Regions from separate parts of the Micrococcus endophyticus genome, predicted to be linked through region 1. Evidence: predicted binding sites of a transcription regulator. Region 1 holds the regulator's gene; each other region holds the start of a gene.

Region 1 (6,117 bases):
CGCGAGCAGGACCGACTCCCCCGGCGCGAGCCGCATCGAGGCGGCCGCGTGCCGAGCCTCGGGGCCGCCGAAGGAGACCTCGGCGCCCGGCGCCGCGCCGGTCAGCGCGCCCGGCTCGAGGTGGAACAGGGGCGCGGTCACAGGTTCCTCAGGTTCTCCCGCAGCCGGGCGAACATGCCGCGGGCCGGGGGCGTGCCGTGCACGACCTCCTCGCCGCGCAGCTCGGCCAGGCGCTCGAGCAGCTCGCGCTGCTCGTCGTCGAGGTCGGTCGGCGTGGTGACGACGACGTCCACCTTGAGGTCGCCGCGGCCCTGCCCGCGCAGCCGCCCCACGCCGAGGCCGGCGAGAGTCTCGACGTGGCCGGACTGCACGCCCGGCTCGAGGCGGACGGTCTGCTCGCCGTCGAGGGTCGCCAGGGTGACCGTGGTGCCGAGGGCGGCCGCGGCCATGGGCACGGTGACCGTGGTGGCCAGGTGGTCGCCCTCGCGGCGGAACGTCTCGTGCGGGCGCACAGCGATCTCCACGTAGAGGTCGCCGTTCGGGCCGCCGCCGGGGCCGGCCTCGCCGCGGCCGGCGAGGTGGATGCGGGTGCCGTCGTCCACGCCGGCGGGGATGCGCAGGGTGAGCGGGGTGCGGGTGCGCACGCGGCCCTGGCCGGCGCACTCGTGGCAGGGGTCGGGGATGACGGTGCCGAACCCCTGGCAGGCGGGGCAGGCCTCCGTGGCCATCACGGTGCCCAGCAGGGAGCGCATGGGGCGCTGGATCATGCCGTGGCCCTGGCAGGTCTGGCAGGTCTCGGGCTCGGTGCCGGGCTCGCAGCACGAGCCCTCGCAGCGCTCGCAGCGCACGGCCGTGTCCAGGGTGATGGTCTGCTCGCCGCCGAACACGGCGTCCTCGAGATCGATCGGGGCGGTCACGAGCGCGTCCTGGCCCCGGCGCGCGCGGCTGGCCGGACCGCCGCGGCCGCCCTGGCCGGCGGCGTTCATGAACGTCTCGAAGATGTCGGCGAAGCCGCCGAAGCCCCCGCCCCCGCCGAACCCGCCGGGGAAGCCGGACTGGCCGTTCTCGTTGCCGGTGGTGTCGTAGGCGCGACGGCGGCCCTCGTCCGAGAGGACCTCGTAGGCGTGGGAGATGCGCTTGAACTGCTCGGCGGACTCCGGGTCCGGGTTCACGTCCGGGTGGTGGGTGCGGGCGAGCTTGCGGTAGGCCCGGCGGATCTCCTCGGTGCTGGCGTCGCGGCTGACGCCGAGGGTCGCGTAGTGGTCGGTCACGGTGGGGTCTTCCTCTCAGGACGAGCGGGACGTGCAGGGGGTGCGGGCTCGGGCTCGGGCCCGGCGGGCGGGACGCGGCGGGGCGCCCCTCAGGTGGTCAGGATGCGGGAGAGATACCGGGCGATGGCGCGGACGGCGGCCATGGTGCCCGGGTAGTCCATCCGGGTGGGGCCGACGACGCCGACCTTGGCCACGGCGCCGGGTCCGTAGGCGGCGGCCACCACCGAGGTGTCCGCGAGGGATCCGGCGTTCTCGGAGCCGATGCGCACGGACACCCCGTGCGCGTCGTGCTCCATCTCCGTGAGCAGGCGCAGCAGCACCACCTGCTCTTCGAGCGCCTCGAGGATGGGCCCGATGGACGCGCCGAAGTCCCCGGTGGAGCGGGCCAGGTTCGCGGTGCCGGCCATCACGATCCGGTCCTGGCGGCCGGCCTCGAGCAGCGCGTGCACGGCCCCGGCCACCAGGGCCGCGGCCTCGCGGTGCTCGGGGCGCATGCGGACCACCGCGGCGTCCACCACGGCGGCGGCCTGGGCGGGGCCCAGGCCGAGCACGGCCTCCAGCAGCAGCCCGCGCAGCACGGCGAGGTCCGCCTCGGGCAGGGGCGTCTCCAGCACCACGTGGCGCTGGTCCACGCGCCCGGTGGAGAGGATGAGCACCACGAGCACGCGGGCCGGGGTCAGCGGGACGAGCTCGAGGTGGCGCACCGTGGAGCCGTCCTCGTGGGGGAACTGCGCCACCGCGACCTGCTGGGTCAGCTGCGCCAGCAGGCGCACCGTGGTCTCCATCATGTGCTCGGTGTCGGTGGAGGGGTCCAGCAGGGTGCGCACGGCCCGGCGCTCGGCCGGGGAGAGCGGCTTGACCTCGGAGAGCCGGTCCACGAACACGCGGTACCCCTTGTCCGTGGGGACCCGTCCGGCCGAGGTGTGCGGGGCCACGATGAGCCCCTCCTCCTCGAGGGCGGCCATGTCGTTGCGCACGGTGGCCGAGGACACGCCGAGGGCGTGCCGCTCCACCAGGGCCTTGGAGCCCACGGGCTCACGGCGGGCCACGTACTCCTCCACGATCGCCTGGAGCACCTGGAGGCGGCGGGGCTGCTCCGTCATCTCGGTCCTCCTCTGTCTTCGCGGTCCCGGCCGGGCGCCGGCGGCTCACGACTGGCACTCCGGCCAGTCAAGTGCTGATCCTATCGCCCGGTCCACGCCGGGCGCCCGCGTCCCGGAGGCGGCTTCGCTCACGGTGATCGCCCCGGCCCGTTGCTACCGTGCTCTCCCATGGACTGGAGCAGCTGGGGCCCCGCGGGCCACGAGGAGATGACGCGGCGTCCCGGGCGCCCCGCGCGGGACGTGCCCGCCGCGCCGGGCACCGTGGTGGAGGACGTGGCCTCCGGGTTCACCGGCGCCGTGATCCGCGTGGAGCGCGCCGGCGGCGTGCACACGGTGGTGCTGGAGGACCGCCGGGGCGTGCGCCGGGGCTTCCCCCTCGGCGGCGGCTTCTGGATCGACGGCGAGCCCGTCACCCTGGTCCCCCACGTCGCCTCCGCCCCGCGCCCGCCCGCCCGCACCGCCTCCGGCTCCCGCCGGGTCGAGGGCGTCCGGGCCCGCACCGCACGCGCCTCCCGCATCTGGGTCGAGGGCGTGCACGACGCCGAGCTGGTGGAGAAGGTCTGGGGCGAGGACCTGCGCCTGGAGGGGATCGTCGTCGAGCCCCTGCACGGCGTCGACGACCTCGCCGGCGCGATCGCCGCCTTCGACCCCGGACCCCGACGTCGGCTGGGCATCCTCGTGGACCACCTCGTCCCCGGCTCCAAGGAGGAGCGTATCGCCGCCGAGGCCATGCGCGTGCCCGGCGCCGCCGGCAACGTGCTCATCCTCGGCCACCCCTACGTGGACGTGTGGCAGGTCATCAAGCCGGCCGTCCTGGGCATCCCGACCTGGCCCGTGGTCCCCAAGGGCCAGGACTGGAAGACCGGCGTGCTCCAGGGCCTCGGCTGGCCCCACGGCACGAAGGAGGCCACGGGCCTGGGCTGGAAGCGGCTGCTGTCCCACGTGGGCAGCTACGCCGACCTCGAGCCCTCGCTGCTGGGCCGGGTGGAGGAGCTCATCGACTTCCTCACCGCCGAGCCGGAGCGCTGAGCGGCCCCCGGCTCCCGCGCCCGGTCCGGGCGCCACGCTATGCTGACCCATGCCCCGAGCCCGGCCCACGCGGACCGGGCCACGCGACCGATCAGGAGCCCCTCGTGAACCCCAGCGCGCAGCCCGACGCCGGCCGCCCCGGCCACGAGCCGCCCGCCTGGCTGGCCTCCGCCGGCGGCCGGGCCACCCCGCTCACGGCCAAACAGGACCGGGACCGCGCGGCCCTGGCCCACCTGAGCCTCGCGTTCGGCGTCCTCGGCCCGCTCGTGGTGTGGCTGCTCTACCGGGACCGCGGGCCGTTCACCTCCCAGGAGTCCAAGGAGGCCCTGAACTTCTCCGGGCCGCCGACCCTGATCACCACGCTGTTCTTCTTCCTCGCGCTGCTGCCCGTGATCGGCGCGATCTTCGCGATCCTCGGCGCGCTCTCCTGGGCCGTCATGGCCGTGTACGGCGTCATGGGCGCCTCGAACGTGTCCAAGGGCCGGCCCTTCCGCTACCCGTTCAACCTGCGCATCCTGCGCTGACCTCCGGCCCGCGCCGCGCGAACGCGGCGACGCTCGGGCCCCCGGGTGGGGTCGGGCCGAGCGGGGTCCCGCCGCTCAGAACCCGGCCAGCGCGCGCACGATCGCGTCGTTGCGCAGCCGGCCCTGCAGCGTGGGCACCAGCCGCCCGGCCAGCGCCGCGCGGCCGTCCAGCAGCCCCGCGGCGATCAGCTCGGCCGTGACCCGGCGGACACGCTCGCCGTCGCCGGGCTCGTCCGAGACCGCCTCCGCGGCCGGCAGCCCCTCCGAGGTCCGCGCCGCCAGCATGATCCGCTCGAGCCGGCGCGCCGCGGCGTCGGGCTGCTCCCGCCCCACGGCGGGCGTCACCCCGGTGGCCAGGCGCTGCGCGTAGGCGGCGGGGTGCTTGGCGTTCCAGAAGCGGACGCCGGCCACGTGCGAGTGCGCGCCGGGGCCGATCCCCCACCAGTCCTGGTCCTCCCAGTAGGCCACGTTGTGCCGGGCCCGGTGGACGCCGGCGCCCTCCGGGTCGTGCGCCCAGTTGGAGACCTCGTACCAGCGGAACCCCGCCGCGCCCAGGACCTCCTCGGCGAGCAGGTACTTGTCCGCCTGGTCGTCCGGGTCCACGTCCGCGACCTCGCCGCGGGCCACCTGGGCGCCGAGCTTCGTGCCCTCCTCCACGATCAGCGAGTACGCGCTCACGTGGTCGGGGGCCAGCTCGACGGCGGCGTGCAGGGTGTCCCGCCAGTCCTGCAGGGACTCTCCCGCGGTGCCGTAGATCAGGTCCAGGGACACCTCGAGCCCTGCGTCGCGGGCCGCGGCGACGGCGGCCGGCACGGACTCGGGGCGGTGGGTGCGCTCCAGCGTGGCCAGCACGTGAGGCGCCGCCGACTGCATGCCCAGGGACAGGCGCGTGAAGCCGCCCGCGGCGAGCTCCCGGGCGTACTCCGGGGTGACGGTGTCCGGGTTGGCCTCGGTGGTCACCTCGGCCCCGGGGACGATCCCGAACCGCTCCACGGCCTCGCGCAGGATCCGCACGAGGTCCGCCGCGGGCAGCAGCGTGGGCGTGCCGCCGCCGAAGAACACCGTGTGCAGCGGGCGGGCCGGCACGGCCGACGCCTCGAGGGCGCGCTGCGCGAAGCCCAGCTCCGCCACGGCGGACTCCCAGTAGTCGCCGCGGCCGGCGCCGGGGCCGAGGTCCACGGCCGTGTACGTGTTGAAGTCGCAGTAGCCGCACCGCACGGTGCAGAAGGGCACGTGGACGTACAGGCTGAAGGTGCGCGCCGCGCCGTCCTCGGCCGCGCGCACCCGCTCGCCGACGGCGGCCGGCAGCCGGCCGTCGTCGGGCACGGGCGCGCCCAGGGGCAGGGCGGGCACTTACTTCTTCGCGGCCGAGTCGGCGCCGGCGCCGTCGGAGGACAGGGCGGCGATGAACGCCTCCTGGGGCACCTCCACGCGGCCGACCATCTTCATGCGCTTCTTGCCCTCCTTCTGCTTCTCGAGCAGCTTGCGCTTGCGGGAGATGTCACCGCCGTAGCACTTGGAGAGCACGTCCTTGCGGATCGCGCGGATGTTCTCGCGGGCGATGACGCGCGAGCCGATGGCGGCCTGGATCGGCACCTCGAACTGCTGGCGCGGGATGAGCTCCTTGAGCTTGCCCGTCATCATCACGCCGTAGGAGTAGGCGTTGTCCTTGTGGGTGATCGAGGAGAAGGCGTCCACCTGCTCGCCCTGCAGGAGGATGTCCACCTTGACGAGGTCCGCCACCTGGTCGCCGTCGGCCTTCCAGTCCAGCGAGGCGTAGCCCTTGGTGCGGGACTTGAGCTGGTCGAAGAAGTCGAACACGATCTCCGCGAGCGGGATCCAGTAGCGGATCTCCACGCGCTCCTCGGAGAGGTAGTCCATGCCGCGCAGGTTGCCGCGCTTGGCCTGGCACAGCTCCATGACGGCACCGATGAACTCGGCGGGCACGATGATCGTGGCCGAGGCCATGGGCTCGCGCACCTCGTGGATCTTGCCCTCGGGGAACTCGGAGGGGTTGGTCACGGTGACCACCTCGCGGTCCTCCCGGGTGACCTCGTAGACCACGTTGGGGGCGGTGGAGATCAGGTCCAGGTTGAACTCGCGCTCGAGGCGTTCGCGCACGATCTCCAGGTGCAGCAGGCCCAGGAAGCCCACGCGGAACCCGAAGCCGAGCGCCACGGAGGTCTCGGG
Region 2 (6,117 bases), 970 kb from region 1:
CCTGCTCGAGCGGGCCGGCGCGGACCCGGGCCCGGAGCCCCGGGCCGTCCGGTTGGCCGCGTGGTTCCACGACGCGGTCTACGCCGGCGACCCGGCCGCCCCCGCGGGCCAGGACGAGGCCGACTCCGCCGCGCTGGCCGCGCGGATGCTCGCCGCGCCCGCGCTGGCGTTGCCGGCCGCCGTCGTCGGCGAGGTGCGACGCCTGGTGCTGCTCACCGCCGGCCACGACCCCGCCCCGCAGGACGCCGCCGGCGCCCTGCTCTGCGACGCCGACCTCGAGGTGCTTGGCCGCTCCCCCGAGGCGTACCGGCGGTACGTGCAGGCCGTGCGCCGCGACTTCGCCCACGTGCCGGACGCGGACTGGGCGCGCGGGCGCGCCGCCGTGCTCGAGTCCCTGCTCGGGGCGGAGCGCCTGTACCGCACGGCCCCGGGCCGCGCCCACTGGGAGGCGGCGGCCCGCCGCAACCTCGAGGCGGAGCTGGCGACCCTTCGCCCCTGACCCCCGACCCCGCCCCACCCCCGCCCCCTGCACTTTCGTTCGGGAAATCGTCGTTACCATCCCGTCCTCCTCGCCGGGTGACGACGATTTCCCGAGCGAAAACGCCCCCGGTTCTGCCCCCCGTCCCTGCCCCCTCCCCCGCTCCCGCGGACGCAGCGAGGCCCGCCCTCCCCGGACGGGGAGGACGGGCCTCGCGTGCTGGGCGCCCGGACGGACCGGGCGGGCTCAGCGGCTGATCACATCATGCCGCCCATGCCGCCCATCGGGTCCATGCCCTCGGCGCCGGCGGCGGCCTTCTCGGGCTTGTCCGCGACGACGGCCTCGGTGGTCAGGAACAGGCCCGCGATGGACGCGGCGTTCTGCAGGGCCGAGCGGGTCACCTTCACCGGGTCGTTGATGCCGGCGGCCAGCAGGTCCTCGTACTCGCCGGTGGCGGCGTTGAGGCCGTGGCCGTCCTGGAGGGTCTTGACCTTGTCGGCCACGACGCCCGGCTCCAGGCCCGCGTTGAAGGCGATCTGCTTGAGCGGGGCCTCGATGGCGACCTTGACGATGTTCGCGCCGGTGGCCTCGTCGCCCTCGAGGGTCAGGCCGCCGAACGCCTTGGCGCCGGCCTGGATCAGGGCCACGCCGCCGCCGGCGACGATGCCCTCCTCCACGGCCGCCTTGGCGTTGCGCACGGCGTCCTCGATGCGGTGCTTGCGCTCCTTGAGCTCCACCTCGGTGGCCGCGCCGGCCTTGATGACGGCGACGCCGCCGGCCAGCTTGGCGAGGCGCTCCTGCAGCTTCTCGCGGTCGTAGTCCGAGTCGGTGTTCTCGATCTCGGCGCGGATCTGGGCCACGCGGCCGGCGATCTGCTCGGCGTCGCCGGCGCCCTCGACGATGGTGGTCTCGTCCTTGGTGATGACCACCTTGCGGGCGGTGCCCAGCAGGTCCAGGGTGGCGTTCTCGAGGGACAGGCCGACCTCGGAGGAGATGACCTGGCCGCCGGTGAGGATGGCGATGTCGGCGAGCATGGCCTTGCGGCGGTCACCGAAGCCCGGGGCCTTCACGGCCACGGACTTGAAGGTGCCGCGGATCTTGTTGACCACGAGGGTGGCCAGGGCCTCACCCTCGACGTCCTCGGCGATGATCAGCAGCGGCTTGCCCGACTGCATGACCTTCTCGAGGATCGCCACCATGTCCTTCACGGAGGAGATCTTGGAGTTGACGATGAGGATGTAGGGATCCTCGAGGACGGCCTCCTGGCGGTCCGCGTCGGTGACGAAGTAGCCGGAGATGTAGCCCTTGTCGAAGCGCATGCCCTCGGTGAGCTCGAGCTCGAGGCCGAAGGTGTTGGACTCCTCGACGGTGATGACGCCCTCCTTGCCCACCTTGTCCAGGGCCTCGGCGATGAGGGAGCCGATCTGCTTGTCGGCGGCGGAGATCGAGGCGGTGGCCGCGATCTGCTCCTTGGTCTCGATCTCGCGCGAGGCGGAGAGCAGCTCGGCGGTGACGGCGTCCACGGCCTTCTCGATGCCGCGCTTGAGGGACAGCGGGTCCGCACCGGCGGCCACGTTGCGCAGGCCCTCGCGGACGAGCGCCTGGGCCAGCACGGTGGCGGTGGTGGTGCCGTCGCCGGCGACGTCGTCGGTCTTCTTGGCGACCTCCTTGACGAGCTCCGCGCCGATCTTCTCGTACGGGTCCTCGAGCTCGATCTCCTTGGCGATGGAGACGCCGTCGTTGGTGATGGTGGGGGCGCCCCACTTCTTCTCCAGCACCACGTTGCGGCCGCGCGGGCCGAGGGTCACCTTCACGGCGTCGGCCAGGGTGTTCAGGCCCTTCTCCAGGCCGCGGCGTGCCTCTTCGTCGAATGCGATGGTCTTGGCCATGATGCAAGTCCTTTCTGGACGTCTGCTTCCTACAGCTGGTGGCTGACCTGCATCGGTGCCCGCGACGGACGGCCCGCTGGGGCCTCACCGGTGGACAGGTCCTCCTCCACGGCGCCGGGCCGGCCGGGGTACGGCTGGCAGTCGCGCCTTCGGAGTGCTAACCCCATTATGAGCACTCGCCCGGGGAGAGTGCAAAAGGCCGGAGCGCCGCACGCCGCGGTGTCCGCGGACGGCGGACGGCCCCCGCCCGGGGCGCCGCGGGGCGCTCGGGCGGGGGCCGTCGGGGCCCGGACGGACCGTCAGCCGGTGACGACGACGGCGACGCCGTTGACCTGCAGGTTGGGGGTCTGCAGCACCGGGAAGCCGAGCTCGGCGGCGACGGCCTCGGCGGCCGCCTGGTTGCCCGAGCCGTTGTAGAGCACGGTGGAGGACTGGATGCCGTAGCCGCCCCAGTTCTGCGCGGACACGGAGGTGAAGCCGGCGGAGCGCAGGCGCTGGGCGTAGGAGGCGGCCAGGCCGGTGGTGCGGGTGGCGTTGTAGACCGTGACGTTGGTGGACCGCGCGGCGGCGGCGGCCTGGGCCGCGGCCGAGCGAGAGGCCTCCGCGGCCTGGGCGGCCTCGGCGGAACGGGACGCCTCCGCCGCGGCGGCGGCCGAGCGGGAGGCCTCCGCGGCCTGGGCGGCGGCGGCGGAACGGGACGCCTCCGCCGCGGCGGCGGCCGAGCGGGAGGCCTCGGCGGCCTGGGCGGCGGCGGCCGAGCGGGAGGCCTCGGCGGCCTGCGCGGCCTCGGCCGAGCGGGAGGCCTCGGCGGCCTGCGCGGCCTCGGCCGAGCGCGACGCCTCCGCCGCGGCGGCGGCCGAGCGCGACGCCTCGGCGGCGGCCGCCTCCTCGGCGGCGCGGGAGGAGGCCGCGGCGGCCTCGGCGGCCGACTGCTCCGCCGCGGACTGCGCGGCGGCCTGGGAGCGGGAGGCCTCGGCGGCGGCCGCATCCTCCGACGGGGAGGCGGGCTCGGTCGTGGCGGCGCCCTCGGTCGGGGAAGCCGGCTCGGACGAGGTCGAGGGGTCCGCGGCCGGGGACGAGGCGGAGGACTCGGCCGCGACGGGCTCGGAGCGGTCGCCCGTGAGCCAGGGCAGCACGACGCCCACGAAGAGGCCGGCGAGAAGGACGAGTCCGGCCACCAGCAGGAGCGGGCTGAAGCGGCGGGCGCCGCCCGCGGCGGCGGCCGCGCCGGCGGGGGCGGCGAAGGACGCGCGGTGGGCGCCGCGCTGGTCCGTGTACTCGGGGACCTCGTCGAAGCGGTCGGGCTGGTAGGCCATGGGTCAGTTCTCCTGGCGGGAAGCGGGCGTGGACGGGGCCGGGTCCGCGGGGGCCCTGCGCGCCCTGCTGCGGGTGCCGCGCTTGCGCAGCAGCCGGGCGACGAGCAGGGGCCGGTAGGCCAGGGCGGCCTCACGGTCCAGCAGTCCGTTCAACACCTGATAGTAGGCGGTCGGGGAGAGCCCGAGACGCTCCCGGACGGCGTGGTCCTTGGCGCCGCCGTGTCGCCACGTGGCGGCCTCGAGGTCCAGCACCGCGCGCTCCTGCGGCGTCAGCGCGTCCCGGCGGGGTTCGGGGGCGGAGGTCGGCATGGCCGCCACTGTACCCAGCGCGGCTACGCTCGGGGGATGGAGTTCATCGCACCCCTGGACCCCGGATGGGAGGCGGCGCTCGCCCCCCAGGCCGCCGCGCTCGAGCAGGTCGGCGCGGCCCTCACGCAGCGGCGGGCCGCCGGAGAGCAGGTGCTCCCGGCCCCCGAGCACATCCTGCGCGTGTTCCGCCGGCCCTTCGAGGACGTCCGGGTGCTCGTGCTCGGCCAGGACCCCTATCCCACGCCGGGCCACCCCATCGGCCTGAGCTTCGCCGTGGATCGCCACGTGCGCCCGCTCCCCCGCTCCCTGGTGAACATCCACCGCGAGCTGCAGGACGACCTCGGCATCGCCCCGCCCGCGCACGGGGACCTCTCGGCGTGGGCGGACCAGGGCGTCATGCTGCTCAACCGCGCACTGACGGTGCGGGCCGGCGCCCCCGGCAGCCATCGGGGCCTGGGCTGGGAGCAGATCACGGAGGCCGCGGTCCGTGCCCTCTGCGAGCGCGGCACCCCGCTGGTGGGCCTGCTGTGGGGCGCCGACGCGCGGCGCATGGCGCCGCTGCTCACCCAGGCGGGGGCCGGCGTCGTGGAGTCCCCGCATCCCTCCCCGCTGAGCGCGCACCGCGGGTTCTTCGGCTCGCGCCCGTTCAGCCGGGTGAACCGGCTGCTGGAGGAGGCCGGCGCGGAGCCGGTGGACTGGCGCCTGCCCGACTGAGCGGGCGTCGGCGGCTCAGCCGCGCTGGTGCATCACGAGCTCGGTGGGCAGCAGCGTGCCCATGCGGTCCGTGATGGGCTTGGCGAGCGTGTTGCCGAAGGCGACGCCGGCGGCGATCGCCACCACGATCACCGCGGCGTTGAACAGGCCCGCCAGGCCGAGCAGCGTGGAGCCGGTCTCCACGGTGAACCCGTAGACCGAGCGGAACATCATCAGGCCCGGCAGCAGGAACAGCATGGACGGCAGCACGATCACCAGGGCGGGCGCGGCGATGCGCTGGGCCACCAGGCGGCCGAGGAACCCGACCGCGGTCGCCGCCGCGGCGGGGACCAGCCGGTCCCCGATGCCGAGCTGCTGCGCCGCCAGGAACACGCCGTAGCCCGCGCCGGAGACGAGCCCGCACGCCAGGATCTGCGGCCAACGGGACTGCTCCACCACCGCGTCGGACATGCCGGCTGCCGTCACCAGGGCCAGCAGCAGCAGCGGCGGGTGCTGCAGGGTCCCCGCCTCGGCGAGGTCCAGGTGCTCCAGGCCCGCGAGGTCGCCGAGGGCGACCGCGACCATGATCCCCGCCATCACCCCCGTGAACACGAGCAGGGCGGAGAGGAAGCGGCCGGCCGCCGTGACGGGGAAGCCGTTGATGGCGTCCTGCACGGCGGTGACGAACCGCGCCGTGGGCAACAGCATCATGATGCCGCCGGCGATCACCACCGCCGGGTTGACCGGCAGCTCCAGGGCGAAGGCGGCCAGCGCGATCACCGTGGCCACGATCGCCCCGAACATGGTGGAGAAGATCTCGGGGAACCGGGCGCGGTCGGCCTGGATCTTGAGCCAGAACACGAGCCAGGTGGAGATCATCCCGAGCAGCGAGCCGGTCCAGTTGCCGCCGATGAACGGGATGAAGCAGGCCACGAACACCCCGGCGAAGAGGATCTCGAACACGGCCGGGAAGGGCTTGGGCTGGTGCCGGATCTCCACGAGCCGGCGCTGGGCCTCGGCGCGGTCCAGGCGGCCGTCCGCGATCTCCTCCACGAGCCGGTGGACGGCCACGAGGCCCTCGAAGTTCACGGAGGAGGAGCGCACCACGCGCTGCAGCGTGTACGGCGACTCGCCGCGGGAGGAGTCCGGCGCGTAGTTCAGCGAGATGGACTGGTTGGTCAGGTCCACCTCGGTCTCGAGGATCCCGTAGGCCTGCGTGACCACGATGATCGAGGTCTCCACGTCCAGGGAGGCCGCACCGAAGCTGAACATGGTCTCGCCCAGCTTGAGCGCGAAGTCCAGGGTGGTGCGCGCCTCGAGGGCGTGCGTCTCGGCCTCGCGGCGCTGCTGCAGGGTCGAGCGCATGCGGCGCCCGTACGGGGAGGAGTGCAGGCGGTCGGCCAGGACGAGCGCCTGGGTGGGCAGGTTCTCG
Region 3 (6,117 bases), 490 kb from region 1:
ACGATGCCCTCCTCGAGGGCGGCGCGGGTGGAGGACACGGCGTCCTCGATGCGGTGCTTGCGCTCCTTGAGCTCCACCTCGGTGGCGGCGCCCACGCGGATCACGCCAATGCCGCCGGCGAGCTTGGCGAGGCGCTCCTGGAGCTTCTCGCGGTCCCAGTCGGAGTCGGTGGCGGCCGACTCGGCCTTGATCTGGGCGACGCGGGCCTCCACGTCCTCGGCGGAGCCGCCGCCGTCGACGATGGTGGTCTCGTCCTTGGTCACGGTGATGCGGCGGGCGGAGCCGAGCACGTCCAGGTCGGCCTGCTCGAGCTTCATGCCGAGGTCCGGGGAGACCACCTGGGCGCCGGTGAGGACGGCGATGTCCTGCAGCATGGCCTTGCGGCGGTCGCCGAAGCCCGGGGCCTTCACAGCCGCGACGTTCAGGGTGCCGCGGATCTTGTTGACCACGAGGGTGGACAGGGCCTCGCCCTCGATGTCCTCGGCGATCACGAACAGCGGGCGGCTGGCCTGCAGCACCTTCTCCAGCACGGGCAGGAGCTCCTGCACGTTGGAGATCTTGCCGGAGTTGATCAGGACGTACGGGTCCTCCAGCACGGCCTCCTGACGCTCGGCGTCGGTGACCATGTACGGGGACAGGAAGCCCTTGTCGAACTGCATGCCCTCGGTGACGTCCAGCTCGGTGGAGGTCGTGGAGGACTCCTCGATGGTGATCACGCCGTCGGTGCCGACCGTGTCGAACGCGCGGGCCAGCAGCTCGCCGACCTCGTCGTTCTGGGCGGAGATGGCGGCCACGTGGGCCACCTCCTTGCCCTCCACCGGGCGGGCGTTCTCCTGGAGGCGCTGCTCGACGGCGGCCACGGCCACCTCGATGCCCTTCTTGACCTCGCCGGGGGCCGCGCCGGCGGCGACCTGGCGCATGCCCTCGTTCACGAAGGCCTGGGCCAGCACGGTGGCGGTGGTGGTGCCGTCGCCCGCGATGTCGTTGGTCTTGGTCGCCACCTCCTTGGCCAGCTGCGCGCCCATGTTCTCGTACGGGTCGTCGAGCTCGATCTCCCGGGCGATCGTGACGCCGTCGTTGGTGATGGTGGGGGCGCCCCACGCCTTGTCGAGCACCACGTTGCGGCCCTTGGGGCCGAGGGTGACCTTGACGGTGTCGGCGAGCTTGTCGATGCCGGCCTGGAGGGCGCGGCGTGCGTCGTCGTTGAAAGCCAGCTGCTTGGCCATGACGGACGCTCCTTTCGTTCAGAGAGTCGGGGGGAGCGGAGACGCGAGGGGCCCGGCGGGCGCGCACCGGTGCGGTGCGCGCCGCTCACCGGGCCCGTCGCGGCGGGGTCACTTGGTGACGACGGCCAGCACGTCGCGGGCGGAGAGCACCAGGTACTCCTCGCCGCCGACCTTGACCTCGGTGCCGCCGTACTTGGAGTACAGCACCACGTCGCCCTCGGCGACGTCGACGGGCACGCGGTTGCCGTTCTCGGCGACCCGGCCCGGGCCCACGGCCACGACCTGGCCCTCCTGCGGCTTCTCCTTGGCGGTGTCCGGGATCACGAGGCCGGACGCGGTGGTCTGCTCGGCCTCCAGGGGGCGGACAACGATGCGATCCTCGAGGGGCTTGATGGAGACAGACATGCTGCACACTCCTTCTTCGTCGACGTGCGGCTCCGGCGGGCTCGCCGGTCCGCTGATGCTGTGGTCTGCGGGTGTGCCACGGGCGTCAGACCCTCCGTCGTCGCGGTGCCGGACGGTCCACCTCGGGCATTGGCACCCGGTACCCCCGAGTGCCAGCCCTGACTCTACTCCGGGCTTTGGCACTCCTTCAACATGAGTGCCAGCCGTGTCCGCCAGGGGCGGAGGGGGCGGTGGCGGGGCGGCTCTCGGGGCGGGGCGGCCGCCGAGCCGCTCGCCCGGCTGCTGGCCCACTGCCCCTCTCCCCGGCCGACCTCCCAGCCCGGTCCCGCCGGACCGTTCCCCCTCCACTTTCTCTCCGGCCGTTCCCCCGTCCCGCCCGGTGGCGTTGCGCTCACAACACGCCGTCGGCCGGTCCGTCGTGCGGCGCGTCGTGAGCGCCACGGGCGCTGCGGGCCCCCTGCTGCGCCGGGCCTCCGTCGTCGGGCACTCCTGCACAGCCCACGCCCGGCCGCATCGTGTCCACGGCGCCCGCCGCCCCGGCGCCTCCGGGGCCGTCATCCAGGGAGCATCTCCCCCATGACGACGACGTCCCGCACCCGCCTGCCTCCGCTTCCGCTCGTCTTCACCGTGGCCGAGGCCCGCGCCAAGGGCGCGAGCCGGTCCCGGTTGCGGCGCCAGGACCTGGCAGTGCCGCTGCACGGCGCCCGCGTCCAGTCCGTGGGCACTCCCCCGACCTGGACCGGGCTCGGCTTCGCCACCCCGCCGCACTCCTGGACCGTCGAGGATCTGACCGCCCTGCAGCGCCTGCGGCCGGACGCGGTGCTCTCCCACGCCACCGCCGCCCACCCGCACGGGATCCCCCGCCCCCTGGACCGTGCCGTCGACGCCCCCGAGCCCGTCTCCGTCTCGACTCCTCGCGACGTCCGCCGTCCCGGCGTGCGGGTGCACCGCCGGACCGTGCCGCCGGAGCACAGCAGCGTGGTCCACGGGCTCACGGTCACGAGCCCGGAGCGGACCTGGGCGGATCTGTGCGCCCTCCGTCCGCGCTGGGATGAGGCGGACCTCGTCGCCGCCGGCGACCATCTCGTCCGGCACCCGTGGGCGGGCGGCGGGCGGCTTCCGCCGCGCACCACCGTCGAACGCCTGGCCGAGGTCCTCGAGGCGCTCGCCCCGTTCCACGGCGTCGGCCGGGCCCGTGCCGCCCTGGGGCGGGTCCGCGTCGGAGCGGACTCCGCCATGGAGACCCACGCCCGCCTGGCGCTCATCGACGCGGGCCTGGGCGAGCCCCTGCTCCAGCACAAGGTCGCCCCCGACGATCCCGCACTGGCCGAGTCGGACCTGTACTTCGTCGACCTCCGGGTCGCCCTCGAGTACGACGGGGAGCATCACCTCGACCGGCAGCAGCAGGCCCGGGACGCGCGCCGGGACCGGCGCCTGCTCTCCTACGGCGTGACGCCGATGCGGATCACCGCTGCGGACCACGCCGAGGGCTAGCGCAGTGTCATCGCCCAGCTGCAGCAGCGCCGTCGTGCTCACGACTCGCCGTCTGAGGAAACGGCACGCGGCGAGTCGTGAGCGCAACGCCGAGCGAGGACGCGAGGAGCGGAGCTGGAGCCCGCCCCGCCCCGCTCCCCCGACGCACCCGGCCCCGCTCCCCCGCGGCCGTCAGTAGTACACGGCCAGGGGCCCGTGGGGGCCGTCCACCACGCTGCACGGGGTGCGGAAGATGCGCTCGAGCACCTCGGGGCGCAGGATCTCGCCGGGGGTGCCGGTCTCCACCACCTGGCCGTCGCCCATGGCCACGATGTGGTCGGCGTAGCGGGCGGCGAAGTTGATGTCGTGCAGCACGATCACCACGGTGCGGCCCAGCATGTCCGCGGCTCGTCGCAGCTGCTGCATCATCTGCACGGAATGCTGCATGTCCAGGTTGTTCAGCGGCTCGTCGAGCAGCACGTACTCGGTGTTCTGGGCGAGCACCATGGCCACATACGCGCGCTGGCGCTGGCCGCCGGAGAGCTGGTCCAGGTAGCGGTTCTCGAAGGGGCCGAGGTTGAGGAAGTCGATCGCCTCGGACACGTACCGCTCGTCCTCGAGCGTGAGGCGCCCCTGCGTGTACGGGTAGCGGCCGAAGCCCACCAGCTGGCGCACGGTCAGCCGGGTGACGAAGTGGTTCTCCTGGCGCAGGATCGACAGGGTCTGCGCGATCCGGCGCGACGGCGTCGAGGTGATGTCCTGCCCGCCCACGGCGATCGTGCCGGCGTCCACGTCCTGGAGCCGGCCGATCATGGTCAGCACCGTGGACTTGCCGGCCCCGTTGGGTCCGACGAGCGCGGTGATGCCTCCGGCCTCGATGTCGAGGTCCACGGGTCCGATGCACACCTCGTCGCTGTGGCGCTTGACCACGCCGCGCAGCTCGATCACAGACGTCCCTTTCTCATCACGACGATCAGGAAGGTGATGCCGCCGACGAGCTCGATGATCACCGTGACCGCACCTCCCGCGTAGAACACGTGCCGCAGCACGAAGTAGGCGAGGGTGAGCACCGCGTACGCGCCGAGGGCGGCCACGGGCAGCACCATGCGGTGGTCATGGGTGTCCACCAGGCTGTACGCCAGCGTGGCCACCAGGAACCCGAGGAAGGTCATGGGCCCCACGAGCGCGGTGGTCATGGCCATGAGCACGGACACCAGCAGCAGGGTGACCATCAGCTCGCGCCGGTGGTGCAGCCCGAGGTTGGTGGCGGAGTCCGCGCCGAGCGCCAGCACGTTCATGCGCCGCGAGCGCAGCCACAGCACCAGGCACACGACGACGACGATCGGCGCGGCGATCGCCACGTACTCGGACCGCGCGTTGGAGATGTTGCCGAAGAGCCGGGCGGAGAGCACGTCGAACGAGTTGGGGTCCAGCAGCCGCTGCATGAACGTGCTGAGCGCGGCCAGGCCGCCGCCGAGCACGACCCCCACCAGCAGCATCAGGTGGATGGACCCGTAGGGCCGGGAGAGCAGCCACGAGTAGAGCACGGTGGCCAGCACCACCATGAGCGCCGCCTGGGCCAGGAACGGCCCGGTGCCGGTGACCACGCCGATCCCCGCGGCGCCGAGCACGTACACGGCGCCCGTCTGGACGGCGGTGTACAGCGCCTCGAAGCCCATGATCGACGGCGTGATGATGCGGTTGCCGGTGACGGTGTGGAAGCTGACGGTGGCGAACGAGTGGCACAGCGCCACGATCGCGATCACGCCGAGGGAGTCCAGGCGCATGCCGGCGATCATCCAGAACGCGCGGGATCCCGGCTCGGCCTCGTTGCCCCACAGCAGGATGCCGGCGGTGGAGAGCACGGCGACGACGGCGAGGACGGCCACCACGAGGACGTAGCGGACGCGGTCCCGGCGGGTGGTGAACGCGCCGGAGGTCCGGGGGGCGTCGGTCTCGGCGGGGCCGGCGGCGGTGGAGCCGCCGACGGGGGCGGGGATCCGCCCGGGGCGCATGGTCGAGGGCTCAGCCATGCTTGGCCTGCCGGATCAGGAGTCCGAGGAACACGACGGCGCCCACGAGGCCGAGGATCAGGGAGATCGGCACCTCGAAGGGGGCGATCACGGTGCGTCCGATCAGGTCGCACACGATGACCACCCAGATGCCGACCATGACCACCCACGGCAGGTTCGTGCGCAGGTTGTCGCCGCGCACCATGGAGACGATGTTGGGCACCACGAGCCCCAGGAAGGGCAGGGCGCCGATCACCACCGTCACCACGCCGGTGGCCACGGCCACCATGGCCACGCCGGTGAGGATCACCGCGTTGTAGTTGAGGCCCACGTTGGTGGCCACGTCCTTGCCGAGGCCGGCCACGGTGAAGCGGTCGGCGATCACGAACACGGCCACGCAGACGACCAGCACGAGGAACAGGAGCTCGTAGCGGCCGCGCACCACGGAGGTGAAGGAGCCGGCGAACCACGCCCCGACCTGCTGGAGCATGTCCGTCTGCAGGGCGAGGAAGGTGGAGGCGGCGCCGACGACGGCGCCGAGCATGATGCCCACGATCGGCACGATCAGGGAAGACTGCAGCCGCACGCGGCGCAGGAAGAGGAAGAAGACCATGGTCCCGACGAACGCGAAGAGCACGGCGCCGGTCATCCGGGTGACGATGCTCGCCCCGGGGATCAGGATCATGGTGACGAGCAGCCCCAGCCCGGCCCACTCGGTGGTGCCGGTGGTGCTGGGCTCCACGAAGCGGTTCTGTGTCATGAGCTGCATGATCAGGCCGCACATGGCCATGGACGCGCCGGCCAGCACGAGGGCGACCGTGCGCGGGACGCGCGTGATGGCGAACATCTCGCGCCCACCCTCCGCGCCGACGTCGTAGACGCCCACGAAGAGGGAGACCACGGCCAGGAGCACGGTCACGGCGACGCCGGCCAGCAGCGGCCAGGTGCGCTGCCAGCGGGAGCGCTGGGGGCGGAGGACGGCGGGGGGTACCCAGCACACG

Evidence for each region. Region 1 encodes HrcA, which represses chaperone genes, less so after heat shock. Its sites were predicted from a motif close to TTNGCACTCGNNNNNNNCGAGTGCNAA; they were not measured.
Region 2: groL (chaperonin GroEL) is a predicted target of HrcA. The motif match lies at 2,502-2,528, and genes of this name have one in related genera.
Region 3: groES (co-chaperone GroES) is a predicted target of HrcA. The motif match lies at 1,808-1,834, and genes of this name have one in related genera.

The regions. Positions count from the first base shown of each region.
Region 1 is NZ_JACHMW010000001.1:700,557-706,673, reverse strand. It holds gene HDA33_RS03170 (16S rRNA (uracil(1498)-N(3))-methyltransferase) at 1-141, opposite strand, end outside; gene dnaJ (molecular chaperone DnaJ) at 138-1,271, opposite strand; gene hrcA (heat-inducible transcriptional repressor HrcA) at 1,361-2,374, opposite strand; gene HDA33_RS03155 (DUF3097 domain-containing protein) at 2,543-3,403, shown strand; gene HDA33_RS03150 (DUF4870 domain-containing protein) at 3,508-3,927, shown strand; gene hemW (radical SAM family heme chaperone HemW) at 4,003-5,280, opposite strand; gene lepA (translation elongation factor 4) at 5,281-6,117, opposite strand, start outside.
Region 2 is NZ_JACHMW010000001.1:1,673,294-1,679,410, forward strand. It holds gene HDA33_RS07645 (DUF4031 domain-containing protein) at 1-499, shown strand, start outside; gene groL (chaperonin GroEL) at 736-2,367, opposite strand; gene HDA33_RS12895 (LytR C-terminal domain-containing protein) at 2,667-3,683, opposite strand; gene HDA33_RS07660 (DUF3263 domain-containing protein) at 3,687-3,992, opposite strand; gene HDA33_RS07665 (uracil-DNA glycosylase) at 4,029-4,706, shown strand; gene HDA33_RS07670 (threonine/serine exporter family protein) at 4,722-6,117, opposite strand, start outside.
Region 3 is NZ_JACHMW010000001.1:208,739-214,855, reverse strand. It holds gene groL (chaperonin GroEL) at 1-1,226, opposite strand, end outside; gene groES (co-chaperone GroES) at 1,335-1,631, opposite strand; gene HDA33_RS01065 (hypothetical protein) at 2,208-3,125, shown strand; gene HDA33_RS01060 (iron ABC transporter ATP-binding protein) at 3,297-4,052, opposite strand; gene HDA33_RS01055 (iron chelate uptake ABC transporter family permease subunit) at 4,049-5,137, opposite strand; gene HDA33_RS01050 (iron chelate uptake ABC transporter family permease subunit) at 5,130-6,117, opposite strand, start outside.